One region of the Desulfonatronovibrio hydrogenovorans DSM 9292 genome, then DNA from elsewhere that is predicted to be linked to it. Evidence: predicted binding sites of a transcription regulator. Region 1 holds the regulator's gene; the other holds the start of a gene.
What was found. Region 1 encodes HrcA, which represses chaperone genes, less so after heat shock. Its sites were predicted from a motif close to TGTTAGCACTCNNNNNNNNNGAGTGCTAACA; they were not measured.
Positions count from the first base shown of each region.

Region 2: groES (co-chaperone GroES) is a predicted target of HrcA. The motif match lies at 4,226-4,256, and genes of this name have one in related genera.

Region 1 covers NZ_JMKT01000015.1:194,527-200,284, reverse strand. Annotated here, with positions in the region: gene P771_RS0112865 (DEAD/DEAH box helicase) at 1-1,203, shown strand, start outside; gene P771_RS0112860 (tRNA (cytidine(34)-2'-O)-methyltransferase) at 1,193-1,690, shown strand; tRNA gene P771_RS0112855 (tRNA-Val) at 1,722-1,797, opposite strand; gene rfbB (dTDP-glucose 4,6-dehydratase) at 2,009-3,028, shown strand; gene rfbD (dTDP-4-dehydrorhamnose reductase) at 3,025-3,882, shown strand; gene hrcA (heat-inducible transcriptional repressor HrcA) at 4,006-5,064, shown strand; gene grpE (nucleotide exchange factor GrpE) at 5,105-5,686, shown strand.
Region 2 covers NZ_JMKT01000012.1:14,674-20,431, reverse strand. Annotated here, with positions in the region: gene P771_RS0110745 (YkgJ family cysteine cluster protein) at 1-296, shown strand, start outside; gene P771_RS0110740 (DnaJ domain-containing protein) at 304-1,077, shown strand; gene P771_RS0110735 (pseudouridine synthase) at 1,074-1,835, shown strand; gene lolA (outer membrane lipoprotein periplasmic chaperone LolA) at 1,918-2,547, shown strand; gene P771_RS0110725 (hypothetical protein) at 2,565-2,744, shown strand; gene serS (serine--tRNA ligase) at 2,771-4,045, opposite strand; gene groES (co-chaperone GroES) at 4,326-4,613, shown strand; gene groL (chaperonin GroEL) at 4,648-5,758, shown strand, end outside.

The DNA.
Region 1 (5,758 bases):
TGGGAAAGAGAAGCCCAGAAGTTTGTCCCGTCTCTGATCCGGCTGGTCATCTATGGAGCCAGGCGTTCTGGAATGTTCAAAAAAATCAAGGATTCCGACCTGGTTCTCACAACTTATGCCCTGCTCAGAAGAGACCTGGATGAACTTATGGAGTACGAATACAGTGGCATTATCCTTGACGAGGCCCAGAACATCAAAAACCCCAATACAATCACTGCCAGGTCGGTCCGCAGGCTCAAGTCAGACTTCAGACTCTGCCTCTCGGGAACACCAATAGAAAACAATCTGCTTGAGCTCTGGTCTCTGTTCGAGTTTCTCATGCCCGGCTTTCTTGGCTCACAGCATGCTTTTCAGAAGGGTTTTGTCAAACCTATCAAAGACGGTGATGAAGAAAGCCTGGGCTATCTTCGTTCCAGGGTCAAGCCCTTCATCCTTCGCAGGACCAAGTCCGAAGTAGCCAAGGATCTGCCGCCAAAGGTTGAGAGCGTATACTACAGCGCCCTCATGGATGAACAAATGGATCTATACACCGCCCTGGCCAAGAAACTCAAAGAACAGGTCCTGCAAAGAATCGATGAAAAAGGTATTGCAGCCAGCCAGATGTCCATCCTGGACGCCCTGTTAAAACTCCGCCAGATCTGCTGTCACCCCAGACTGCTGAAGATGGATATGCCTGGTGTGAGCACCAACCTGCCTTCAGGAAAGTTCGAAGCCTTCAAAGACCTGGTGACCAACATTGTGGAAGACGGCCATAAGGTCCTGGTCTTCTCCCAGTTCGTCCAGATGCTGCACATTATCAGGTCCTGGCTAAGCATGAACAAGATGCCTTTTTCCTATCTTGACGGCTCGAGCAAGAACCGGCTGGAAGAAGTGGACAACTTCAATAATAATCCGGACATTCCGATTTTTCTTATTTCCCTCAAAGCTGGTGGTACAGGACTGAACCTGACTTCAGCTGATTATGTCATCCACTATGATCCGTGGTGGAACCCGGCAGTTGAGAACCAGGCCACTGACCGGACCCACCGCATTGGCCAGACCAGGCAGGTCTTTGCCTATAAGATGATTTGTGAGAATACTGTTGAAGAAAAAATCCTCAAGCTTCAGGACATGAAACGGGGTGTAGCTGAGTCGGTTATACCCGGACAAAACGCCTGGAAGGGTTTGACCAGAGACGATCTGGAAATGCTTTTTGAAATCTAATTCTGGCAGATCCCTCAGCCAGCCCAGCTTTGCAATGCAGATTGTCCTTTACCAGCCCAGAATCCCGCCCAACACCGGATCCGTAGCCAGATTATGTGCTGCTACAGACACCGTACTGAACCTTGTTGGACCACTGGGATTCAGTCTTGATGATAAGCACCTCAAAAGGGCCGGTCTTGACTACTGGTCTCATGTCCAGGTCAGGACCTGGGATAACTGGGACGATTTCATCCATAAGTTGCCTGAAAATTCCAGGCTGATCATGACCAGTGCCAGAAAAGGGATATCTTATCCCAAGCACTGCTATAAGCCCAATGACCACCTGGTTTTCGGCCCGGAAACCTGGGGACTCCCCGACAGCATCATTGATCAGGGAAACACACTGATCAGGATTCCTATTTGGGGACAGGTCAGGAGTTTGAATCTGGCCAATGCAGTGGCCATAGTCCTTTACGAAGGGTACAGGCAGATGGGAAAGCTTTCCTGATTTGACGTTAGACTGCAATTAAAGACAATGGTGGTGGGCGGTCGGAGATTTGAACTCCGGACTTCCACCGTGTGAAGATGGCACTCTAACCGCTGAGTTAACCGCCCACAAATAAATATTAAGCCCAATCCAGCTTCCAGGGCAACTCTTTTTTTACCTCCAGCACCCACAACTTGAATCCTGAAGATTTTTCAACTACAAAACCAGAACTATTCTCAATGCCGGTCAAAAGAAATGCCTGTATCCAAAACAGCTGATCTGGCATGGCCAGTCAACCATCCCGGTTAAAAGTCGGGGTATTCAGAACGGGAGATCCATATGAACATCCTGGTCACAGGTGGATGCGGATTCATCGGTACTAACTTTATTTACTACATGCTCCATGAGCATGACCATACCATCATCAATCTGGACAAGCTCACCTATGCTGGAAATCTTAAGAATCTGATTTCGGTTGAAGGAAGATACAATGGTCAACGCTATTTTTTTGAAAAGGGCGATATCTGCGACACCCCTCAGGTGATGAACATTTTAAAGGAATATGAAATAGATGCTGTTGTAAACTTTGCGGCTGAATCCCATGTTGACCGATCCATCAGTGCGCCTGACCAGTTCATTGAGTCCAACATCCAGGGGACCTACAGCCTTTTGACCGCTTCATCCAAGGCTGGAATCAAAAGGTTCATCCAAGTATCAACTGATGAAGTCTACGGTAGCCTTGGGCCAGAAGGCCTTTTCACAGAAGAGTCCCCTCTGGCTCCCAACAGCCCCTACGCAGCCTCCAAGGCTTCAGCCGACCTTTTGTGCCGGTCATTCTTCAAGACATACGGCTTCCCGGTTATTGTTACCAGATGCTCCAATAATTACGGTCCCTTCCAGTTCCCGGAAAAACTTGTTCCCCTCTCTTTTCTAAGGGCCAAAGAAGACCGTCCTGTCCCGGTTTATGGAACCGGATCCAACGTCAGGGACTGGATCTATGTCTCAGACCACTGCAGAGGCATAGACCTTTGTCTGCGCAAGGGCAGACCTGGAGCCATCTATAATTTCGGAGGCGATGCTGAATATGAAAACCTGGATGTAATCAAAAAAATCCTGGATATCATGGGCAAGTCCTATAAACTCATTAAATTTGTTAAAGACCGGCCAGGCCACGACCAGAGATATGCCATGGATTACAGCCTGGCTAAAGATGAACTGGGTTTTGAGCCTCAGGTCCGGTTCTCTGAAGGCCTTGAACTGACCATTAACTGGTATCTGAAAAATGAGGAATGGGTGGACGGAATAAAGTCCGGAGAATATATTGAATTCATGGAAAAATGGTACAAGGAGCGTTCATGAGTGATATGAAAGCCTTGATCCTTGGAGGTAAGTCCGGTCTGTTGGGCCAGGCCCTTGACCAGGTTTTGCAGAAGCATGAGTGGCAAACCATGTGTCCGGACCGCAATGAACTGGATGTCTTCAACTCATCAAGCCTGACTGAATATATAGAAAAAAATCGGGTCCGGATCGTATTCAATGCCATCGCCTACACTATGGTGGATCAGGCAGAGGAAGAGGATGAATCTGCCTACGACCTTAACAGGAAGCTGCCTGCAGTCCTGGGTAAAGTATGTAAAAGCAGTAACATCGGCCTGGTTCATTTCAGCTCTGACTTTGTTTTTGACGGGAAAAAGAACACTCCCTACACAACCGAGGATTCTCCAAATCCACAATCAGTTTATGGAAAATCCAAATACGAGGGAGAAAAAGTTCTTCTGTCCAAGCCCTGGGACAAACTACTGGTCATCAGAACTGCCTGGCTTTTTGGTCCGTTCAAAACCAATTTTGTGGACAAAATAATCAGCCTGGCCAGGAAAAAAGACTCCCTGAATGTTGTCCACGACCAGGTTGGTTCACCAACCTACACCCTGGATCTGGCGCGGTACACCTTGAATCTGGTCAATAAACAGACCAGCGGGCTGTACCATCTGGCCAACAAGGGCCGTGCTTCATGGTGTGAGCTTGCATCCGAAGCCATAAAATGTGCAGGGCTGTATTGCCGGATCAACCCCATTCAATCAAGCGAATATCCCCAAAAGGCCAACCGGCCACCCTACTCTGTCCTGGACTGTTCCAAGTACAACATGGTCACAGGAAAATCTCCAAGACCCTGGATTCAGTCCCTGAGAGACTACATCTATCACTACCAGTAGTCCCACAATTCCAGTTTCACCAGGCCAAAACATCCTTTAATCCCTTGGCTTATCTTGACATGGCAGGCAACCGTTGTTACCTGATTGGCACTCTATCAACCAGAGTGCCAACGAGGTAATTAAATGGCCCTTGATCAAAGACAAACAGATATACTCCTGACCATCGTCAAGAACTATATTTTAACTGGACAGCCTGTGGGCTCAAGAACTGTGGCCAAGGATTCCAGCTTAAGCCTGAGTCCGGCTTCCATCAGAAACATTATGGCTGACTTGACCGATGCCGGGTATATCGAGCAGCCCCACACCTCTGCTGGAAGAATCCCCACTGCACACGGACTCAGATATTACCTGGATTCCAACCTGGAAGTAGAGCCTGTTTCTCCTGAGGTCAGGGAAAAAATCAAGTCCAGCCTGACCAGTGTTGGACCGGATTTGTCCCAGACCTTGAGCCAGACCTGTAAGATCCTGTCTTCTCTTTCCAACCAGATAAGCTTGGTAATAACTCCGGATCATCAGGCCATCCGCTGGCAGCGGATTGACTTTGTTCTGCTCAGACCGGGACTGATCATGTCCATTCTGGTCATGGAGGGTGGACTAATCCGGAACAAGGTCATCAGCGTGGACAAGGAAATATCTGCAGATGATCTTGTTAAGTTCGGCAACTATCTTAATGAACATTACCAGGGCAAAACCCTGCACTATGTACGCTCAAGTGTGCTTGCCCAGATGAAAAACGCCAGAATCCAGTTCGAAGGACTTTATGAGAAAGCCTTAAAGCTGGCTCATGAATCCTTTGATGACTCAGGAAGACAGGTGTACATGGAAGGGACCCACTACGTGTTTCAGGGTAGTGATTCTGCAGACATAAACAAAATGCGCGAACTCTTCAGAATGCTGGAGGAAAAATCAAAGCTTCTTAAGCTACTTGATAAGACCATCGAAAGCAAAAACATTAGCGTAATCCTCGGTCAGGAGGAAAAATGGGACGAACTGAGTGATTTCACCGTAATTTCTTCACCATACAGCCTTGGTGGGTCCAATATTGGAGCAGTCAGCATTATTGGTCCAACAAGGATGAACTACTCGAAAATAATTCCAGCAGTTGACTTGACAGCCAAAATTCTTAGTCAATTGCTCCGGGAAATATATGAAAACAAAGCTGGACAGAATCTGCCCGGCTAATGCTTGCTCAAAAAATATTGTGTCAGGGAGGTTGAAATACATGGCCCAGGATAGGGACAAACTGGAAAAGGAAGAACTTGAAAGTAAGGATAATGGCAGAGACTCAGATGATGAAAAGACTGAATCAGAAATTTCATTAGATGATCTCCAAACCCTGTGCGAAGAGCATATTTGTCCTCAATGCGAACTTCTGGCTGAACAAAAAGACAAAACCCTCAGAGCTCTGGCTGATTCAGAAAATTATAAAAAGCGCCTGACCAGAGAAAAAGAGGAGTTCTGCAAGTTTGCAGTATCATCATTTGTTGAGGAAATCCTTCCTGTACTGGACAATCTGGAGCTGGCTCTTGAGCACGGGCAGAAAAACCCCGCCTGTAAAGATCTGGTTCAGGGCGTTGAGATGACCATGTCCATGTTCAGACAGATCCTGGAAAAGAACAACCTGGTCCAGGTGGGTCAAATCGGTGAGGAATTCAACCCCGGCCTGCACGAAGCTCTGGCTCAGGAAGAACGCAGCGACATGGAAAACGGCCTGATCTGCCAGGTAATGCAGAAAGGGTACGTCCTGAATGATCGCCTAATCAGACCAGCCAAGGTCATGGTCAGTAAAAAATGTCCTCAATAAAAGTGCCGTTACAGTCTTTACATCTTTTTTTTGATAATTATGAAACCTATCAGTTACTTTGATAAATTCTAA
Region 2 (5,758 bases), on a different contig from region 1:
CATTTATCCGGGCCGGGCAGGACGGCCTGTGCCTTTTTTTCATCTCTGGCCAAGGATGCATGGTTCACCCGGTCAAGCCCGGACCCTGCCGGGCCTGGCCTTTTTTCCGGGGCAACCTGCTGGATGAGTCCAGCTTTGAAATGGCCAGACAGTACTGTTCAGGCATCAGCCAGGACATATCCTTTGCTGATTTTGTCCGGCAAGGCCTGGACTATCTTGATCAGCAGGGACTTTCAGCTGAAAACCAGACCAGCCCGGCCAATGCCCTGAACCTGACCGGAATCAAAAAACACTGAATCACCTATGAACATCCGGGAATGCTTCGATATACTGGGTGTCAGCCCGGACTCGGACCTGGACGCCGTAAAAAAGGCCTACCGGGAACTGGCTTTCAAGTATCATCCCGACCTCAACCCTGACGATCCCCAGGCAGGGTCCAAGTTTCACCGGATCAACACTGCTTATGTGGCCCTTAGAAAAGACCTGGCCGACAATGACTCCTCAGACAGGGCAGGGACCGGAGCCTTTGCCAGAAAGGCTGCCTCCAAAACTTACCAGCAGCAGGCTTACCAAGCCAGAAAAAAGGAAACCTTCAAACCCGGGACTGATTCGGATCAGGGCGACAGACGCAGAAAATTCTTTTATCGGCAGGAAGAGGTGCTCAAGGATATCCTCAATGATCCTTTTGCCAAGCAGGTCTTTGAAGATATTTTCAAGAAGATCAAAAGGACAGGTAAAGAGACCAGTCCCAGCGTGGTCAAGACAAGACGCCTTAAACTGGAATGGGGTCGCCACAAACTGGACATCGACCTGTCCAGGGGTCTGTTGCATGGAGTAAAAAGATGGTTCTCATCCCAGCTGGACGATGAACAGACCGTTTACTTAAGCCCGCTCAAGCTCAGACCCGGGTCCAGCATCCGCATCAATGTCCAGCGTAAATGGTCGGGTCCGGCCCAGAGCATAAACATCACCTTGCCTGAAGACTATGTTGTCGGCCGGCCAGTCCGGCTCAGGGGGCTGGGCCGCAAGATCGGCCCCTGGAAGGGTGATCTTTACCTGAGGCTTCTGGCCAAATGAGCACCCTGGTCAGACTGAACAAAGTTCTGGCCGGGGCAGGCATCTGTTCCAGGCGCAAGGCAGACCTGCTCATTTCCCAGGGGCTGGTGGCAGTCAACAACCAGACCGTGACTGAACTGGGGATGATGGTCGAACCGCAAAAGGACCGGATAACCGTCCGGGGAAAGGTCATTCAGCCAGAATCACCAGCCAGAAAAGATTTCACCTATATCATCATGAACAAACCGGTCCAGGTGGTCACCACGGTCTCTGATCCCCAGGGACGCACAACTGTCATGGACCTGCTGCCGCCGAATCTTGCTTCCAGGCGTCTCTTTCCTGTGGGCAGGCTGGACTTTTTTTCCCAGGGCCTTATCTTGTTGACCAACGACGGAGAACTGACTCACCGCCTGACCCACCCGTCCTGGAAACACCCCAAGGTTTACCGGGTTCAGGTCAGGGAAAATGTTACACCGGAACAGCTCAGGATCATGGCCAGGGGCATGATTCTCCGGGACGGGCAGGAGCTGGCTCCGGTCCAGGCTGATATTGTTTCGTCCAGACCTGGATCCACCATCCTGGAAATGACCCTGATCCAGGGACTAAACCGTCAGATCAGGCGGATGTGTTCAGATCTGGGCCTGACCATCCTTAGCCTGACCAGGATCAGGCAGGGGCCTTTGAGTATTCAGGGGCTGAAAACCGGAAAGTGCAGGAGGCTGACTGCCCGTGAGGTTTATTCCCTGGGGAAGAGTGTCGGGCTCAGCCGGCAGTACTGACTGCCCGGTCTGTGATCCGGTTGACTGCTGCCCTTCTGAAACTTATCAAAAAAGACTAAATTGATTTTATCCAGGAGTATCCATGAAATACTGCACTTTGTTTTTTCTCTGCCTGATGACTGTGGGGCTGACCAGTACCTGGGCTTTTTCTGAAACCGCAGACCTGGTTCAGGAGCGCTATGAAGCCATTGATTCCTTTGAAGCCGACTATGTCCAGATCCTGACCAATGCAGCCACCCGGGAGCAGGAGGAATTGACCGGAAAGATCTTTTTTCAAAAGCCCCTGATGGTCCGCTGGGAATCCCGGACCCCTGAGGAGGAACTTCTTATTGTCAACCAGGACACAGTGTGGAATTATTTCCCCCAGGAAGAAACCGTCTACAGATACCAGGCGGATGAAGTGCTCACTTCCAGGACCATGCTCAGGTTTATTTCAGGTCAGGCCGAACTCAGGCAGGATTTCAGGATTGAAGACCAGGGCCTGGAGGATGGATTTTCCAAGATCAAGCTGATCCCCAAAAACCCCGAACCCAGCCTGGTCCTGGCTTATATCTGGGCTGACCAGGAAGGGCTCATGCACCGGATTCTTCTGGTGGACTTTTTCGGCAACGGCAATGAGCTGCGTCTGGAGAACATAAATCTGGACCCTGAACTGGAGCCGGACCTATTCACCTTTGTCCCTCCTTCAGGGGCTGAAGTCATTCAGGAATAACTATTCAGGAGAACAACATGATATTCGTGGTCAAAAAATGTCTGGACTGTCCATTCTGCAACACCCTGGAAAACAGGGACATGCAGTGTAATGTGTCCACCCCGCCCAAAAGGGCCATCCCGGCCGAGACTAAGCTCACCCCTTCATTCTGTCCGTTGCGGCGCGAACAGGCCATTGTCCGGAGCTTTGAAGAATAGCCCGGCCCTGGCAGCCCTGTTACTGTTTATCCGCCTATGGACCTGATCCCTCCCATGTAGGGCCTTAAAACTTCCGGGATCAGTATTGTGCCGTCCTCCTGCTGATAATTTTCCAGGATAGCCACCATGGTTCTGCCCACAGCCAGACCTGAACCGTTAAGGGTGTGGACAAACCTGGTTTTTTTCTCATTTTCCGGCCTGAATCTGATATCAGCCCGTCTGGCCTGAAAATCCTCGAAATTGGAGCAGGATGAAATCTCCCGGTATTTCCCCTGACCAGGGAGCCAGACCTCCACGTCATAGGTCTTGGCCGATCCGAACCCAAGATCCCCGGTACAAAGGGTCACTACCCGGTAATGCAGTCCCAGGAGCTGAAGGATCCTTTCAGCATGGGACAAGAGGATCTCCAGCTGGTCATAGGATTTTTCCGGATGGGCCAGCCAGACCAGTTCCACCTTGTTGAACTGATGCTGTCTGATGATTCCCTTGGTATCCTTGCCGTGAGACCCGGCTTCAGAACGGAAGCACCCTGTAACAGCGGCAAACCCCTTGGGAAGCTCATCCTCGGACAGGATCTCTCCCCGGTGGATATTGGTCAGGGGCACCTCAGCCGTTGGAATCAGAAAGTAGTCCCAGTTCTCCAGCTTGAACAGATCGGATTCAAACTTGGGCAGCTGTCCAGTGGCGGTCATGCTGGTCCGGTTAACCATCATGGGCGGCAGGGTTTCAATATAGCCATGCTCACCAGTCTGCACATCCAGCATGAAGTTGATAAGGGCCCTTTCCATGCGGGCGGCCCAGCCAAAATAAAACACGAACCTGGAGCCGGTCACACTGGCTGCTCTTTCAAAATCCAGCCCCTTGAGGTCTGTGCCTATTTCCCAGTGCTCCCTGGGAGAAAAGGAGAATTCAGGCGGCTGGCCCCATTTTTTCAACTCCTCATTATCTTCCTCTGTCCTGCCTGCAGGTACGTCCTGATGAACAATATTCGGCACGGACAAAAGCCAGTCCCGGACCTGTTCGTCCAGCTTTTTCAGATCAGAATCAAGATCCTTGATCCTGGAAGACAGCTCTCCAAGCCCCTGGAGCAGCCGGCCGGGGTCCTGTCCTTCCTGCTTGGCCCTGGCTACCCTGGCTGAGGCCTGATTTCGCTCCATCTTCAGCTGCTCGGTTTCCTGGATGATCTGTCTGCGCTGTTCATCAAGCCTGAGAAAGTTCTCCATTTCCAGGTCAGATCCTCTTTTTTCCAGACTCCGGGCCACAAGATCCGGATTTTTTCGAATAAATTTAATGTCCAGCATGACGTGCCTTCCGCAAGGTTGTGATCAGCCTGACCAGGTCCTGCCATGACTTTTTATGGGGACCGGATCTGGACTGTCTGTTAACGGCAAAAAAATTATGACTCATTGATCCGGATATTTGCCTGCCCAAAAACAGGACTTTTGTCAAAACAAACCCTTGGCTTGAGAATTTTAAAAAAATCCTGGCACTCACCCTTGACGAGTGCTAGCAGTGTGTTTATACATCACAAAGTTTTGTTTGACCCAGAAAATATCAAAAATTTTTATGGAGGTAATTGTTATGAATTTGAAGCCGTTGCACGACAGAGTGCTGGTCAAACGTCTTGAGGAAGAAGAAGTGACCAAAGGCGGGATCATTATCCCGGACACTGCCAAGGAAAAGCCCATCAAGGGTGAAGTAGTGGCTGCCGGACCTGGAAAAACTACTGACGAAGGCAAGAGCGTAGCCATGTCCGTCAAGGCCGGAGACAAGGTTCTCTTCAACAAGTACGCTGGCACTGAGGTCAAGATCGACGGTGTGGAACACCTGGTCATGCGCGAAGACGACATCCTGGCCATCATCGAGTAACAAACCGGTTTTATTCATTTAAGGAGGAAATAATATGGCTGCTAAGCAGATACTGTTTGATGTAAAAGCCCGCGAAAAGCTTCAGAAGGGCGTGGACAAACTGGCCGAGGCTGTCAAGGTCACCCTGGGACCCAAGGGAAGAAATGTTGTAATCGAGAAATCCTTTGGCTCCCCCACCATCACCAAGGACGGAGTAACCGTTGCCAAGGAAATCGAACTTGAAGACAAATTTGAGAACATGGGCGCTCAGATGGTCAAGGAAGTTGCTTCCAAGACCAGTGATGTAGCCGGTGACGGAACCACTACTGCCACAGTGCTGGCCCAGGCCATCTTCAACGAAGGCGTAAAGCTTGTGGCTGCCGGACGCAACCCCATGGCCATCAAGCGGGGCGTTGAAAAGGCTGTTGAAGCGGTTGTGGCAGAGCTGGACAAGGTGGCCAAGCCCACCAGAGATCAAAAGGAAATCGCCCAGGTAGGAACCATTTCCGCCAACAACGACGCCACCATCGGGAATATCATTGCTGAAGCCATGAACAAGGTGGGCAAGGAAGGGGTCATTACTGTTGAAGAAGCCAAGGGTCTGGAAACTACCCTGGACGTTGTGGAAGGCATGCAGTTTGACCGCGGATACCTCTCCCCCTATTTCGTGACAGATGCTGAAAAAATGGTCTGCGAAATGGACGAACCCCTGATCCTTTTGTGCGAAAAAAAGATCTCGGCCATGAAGGACCTGCTGCCTGTCCTGGAACAGGTTGCCAAAATGAGCAAGCCCCTGGTCATCATCTCCGAGGACATCGAAGGCGAAGCCCTGGCCACCCTGGTGGTCAACAAGCTGCGCGGCACCCTGCAGGTTACTGCAGTCAAGGCTCCTGGATTCGGTGAAAGACGCAAGGCTATGCTCCAGGATATCGCCATTCTGACCGGCGGTCAGGTAGTATCTGAAGACCTGGGCATCAAGCTGGAGAACGTGACTGCCAATGACCTGGGAAGCGCCAAGCGGGTAGTCATTGACAAAGAGAACACTACCATTGTTGACGGTGCCGGCAAAAGTGAAGACATCAAGGCCAGGGTCAAGCAGATCCGGGCTGAAATCGAAGAGACCTCTTCTGATTATGACCGGGAAAAGCTCCAGGAAAGACTGGCCA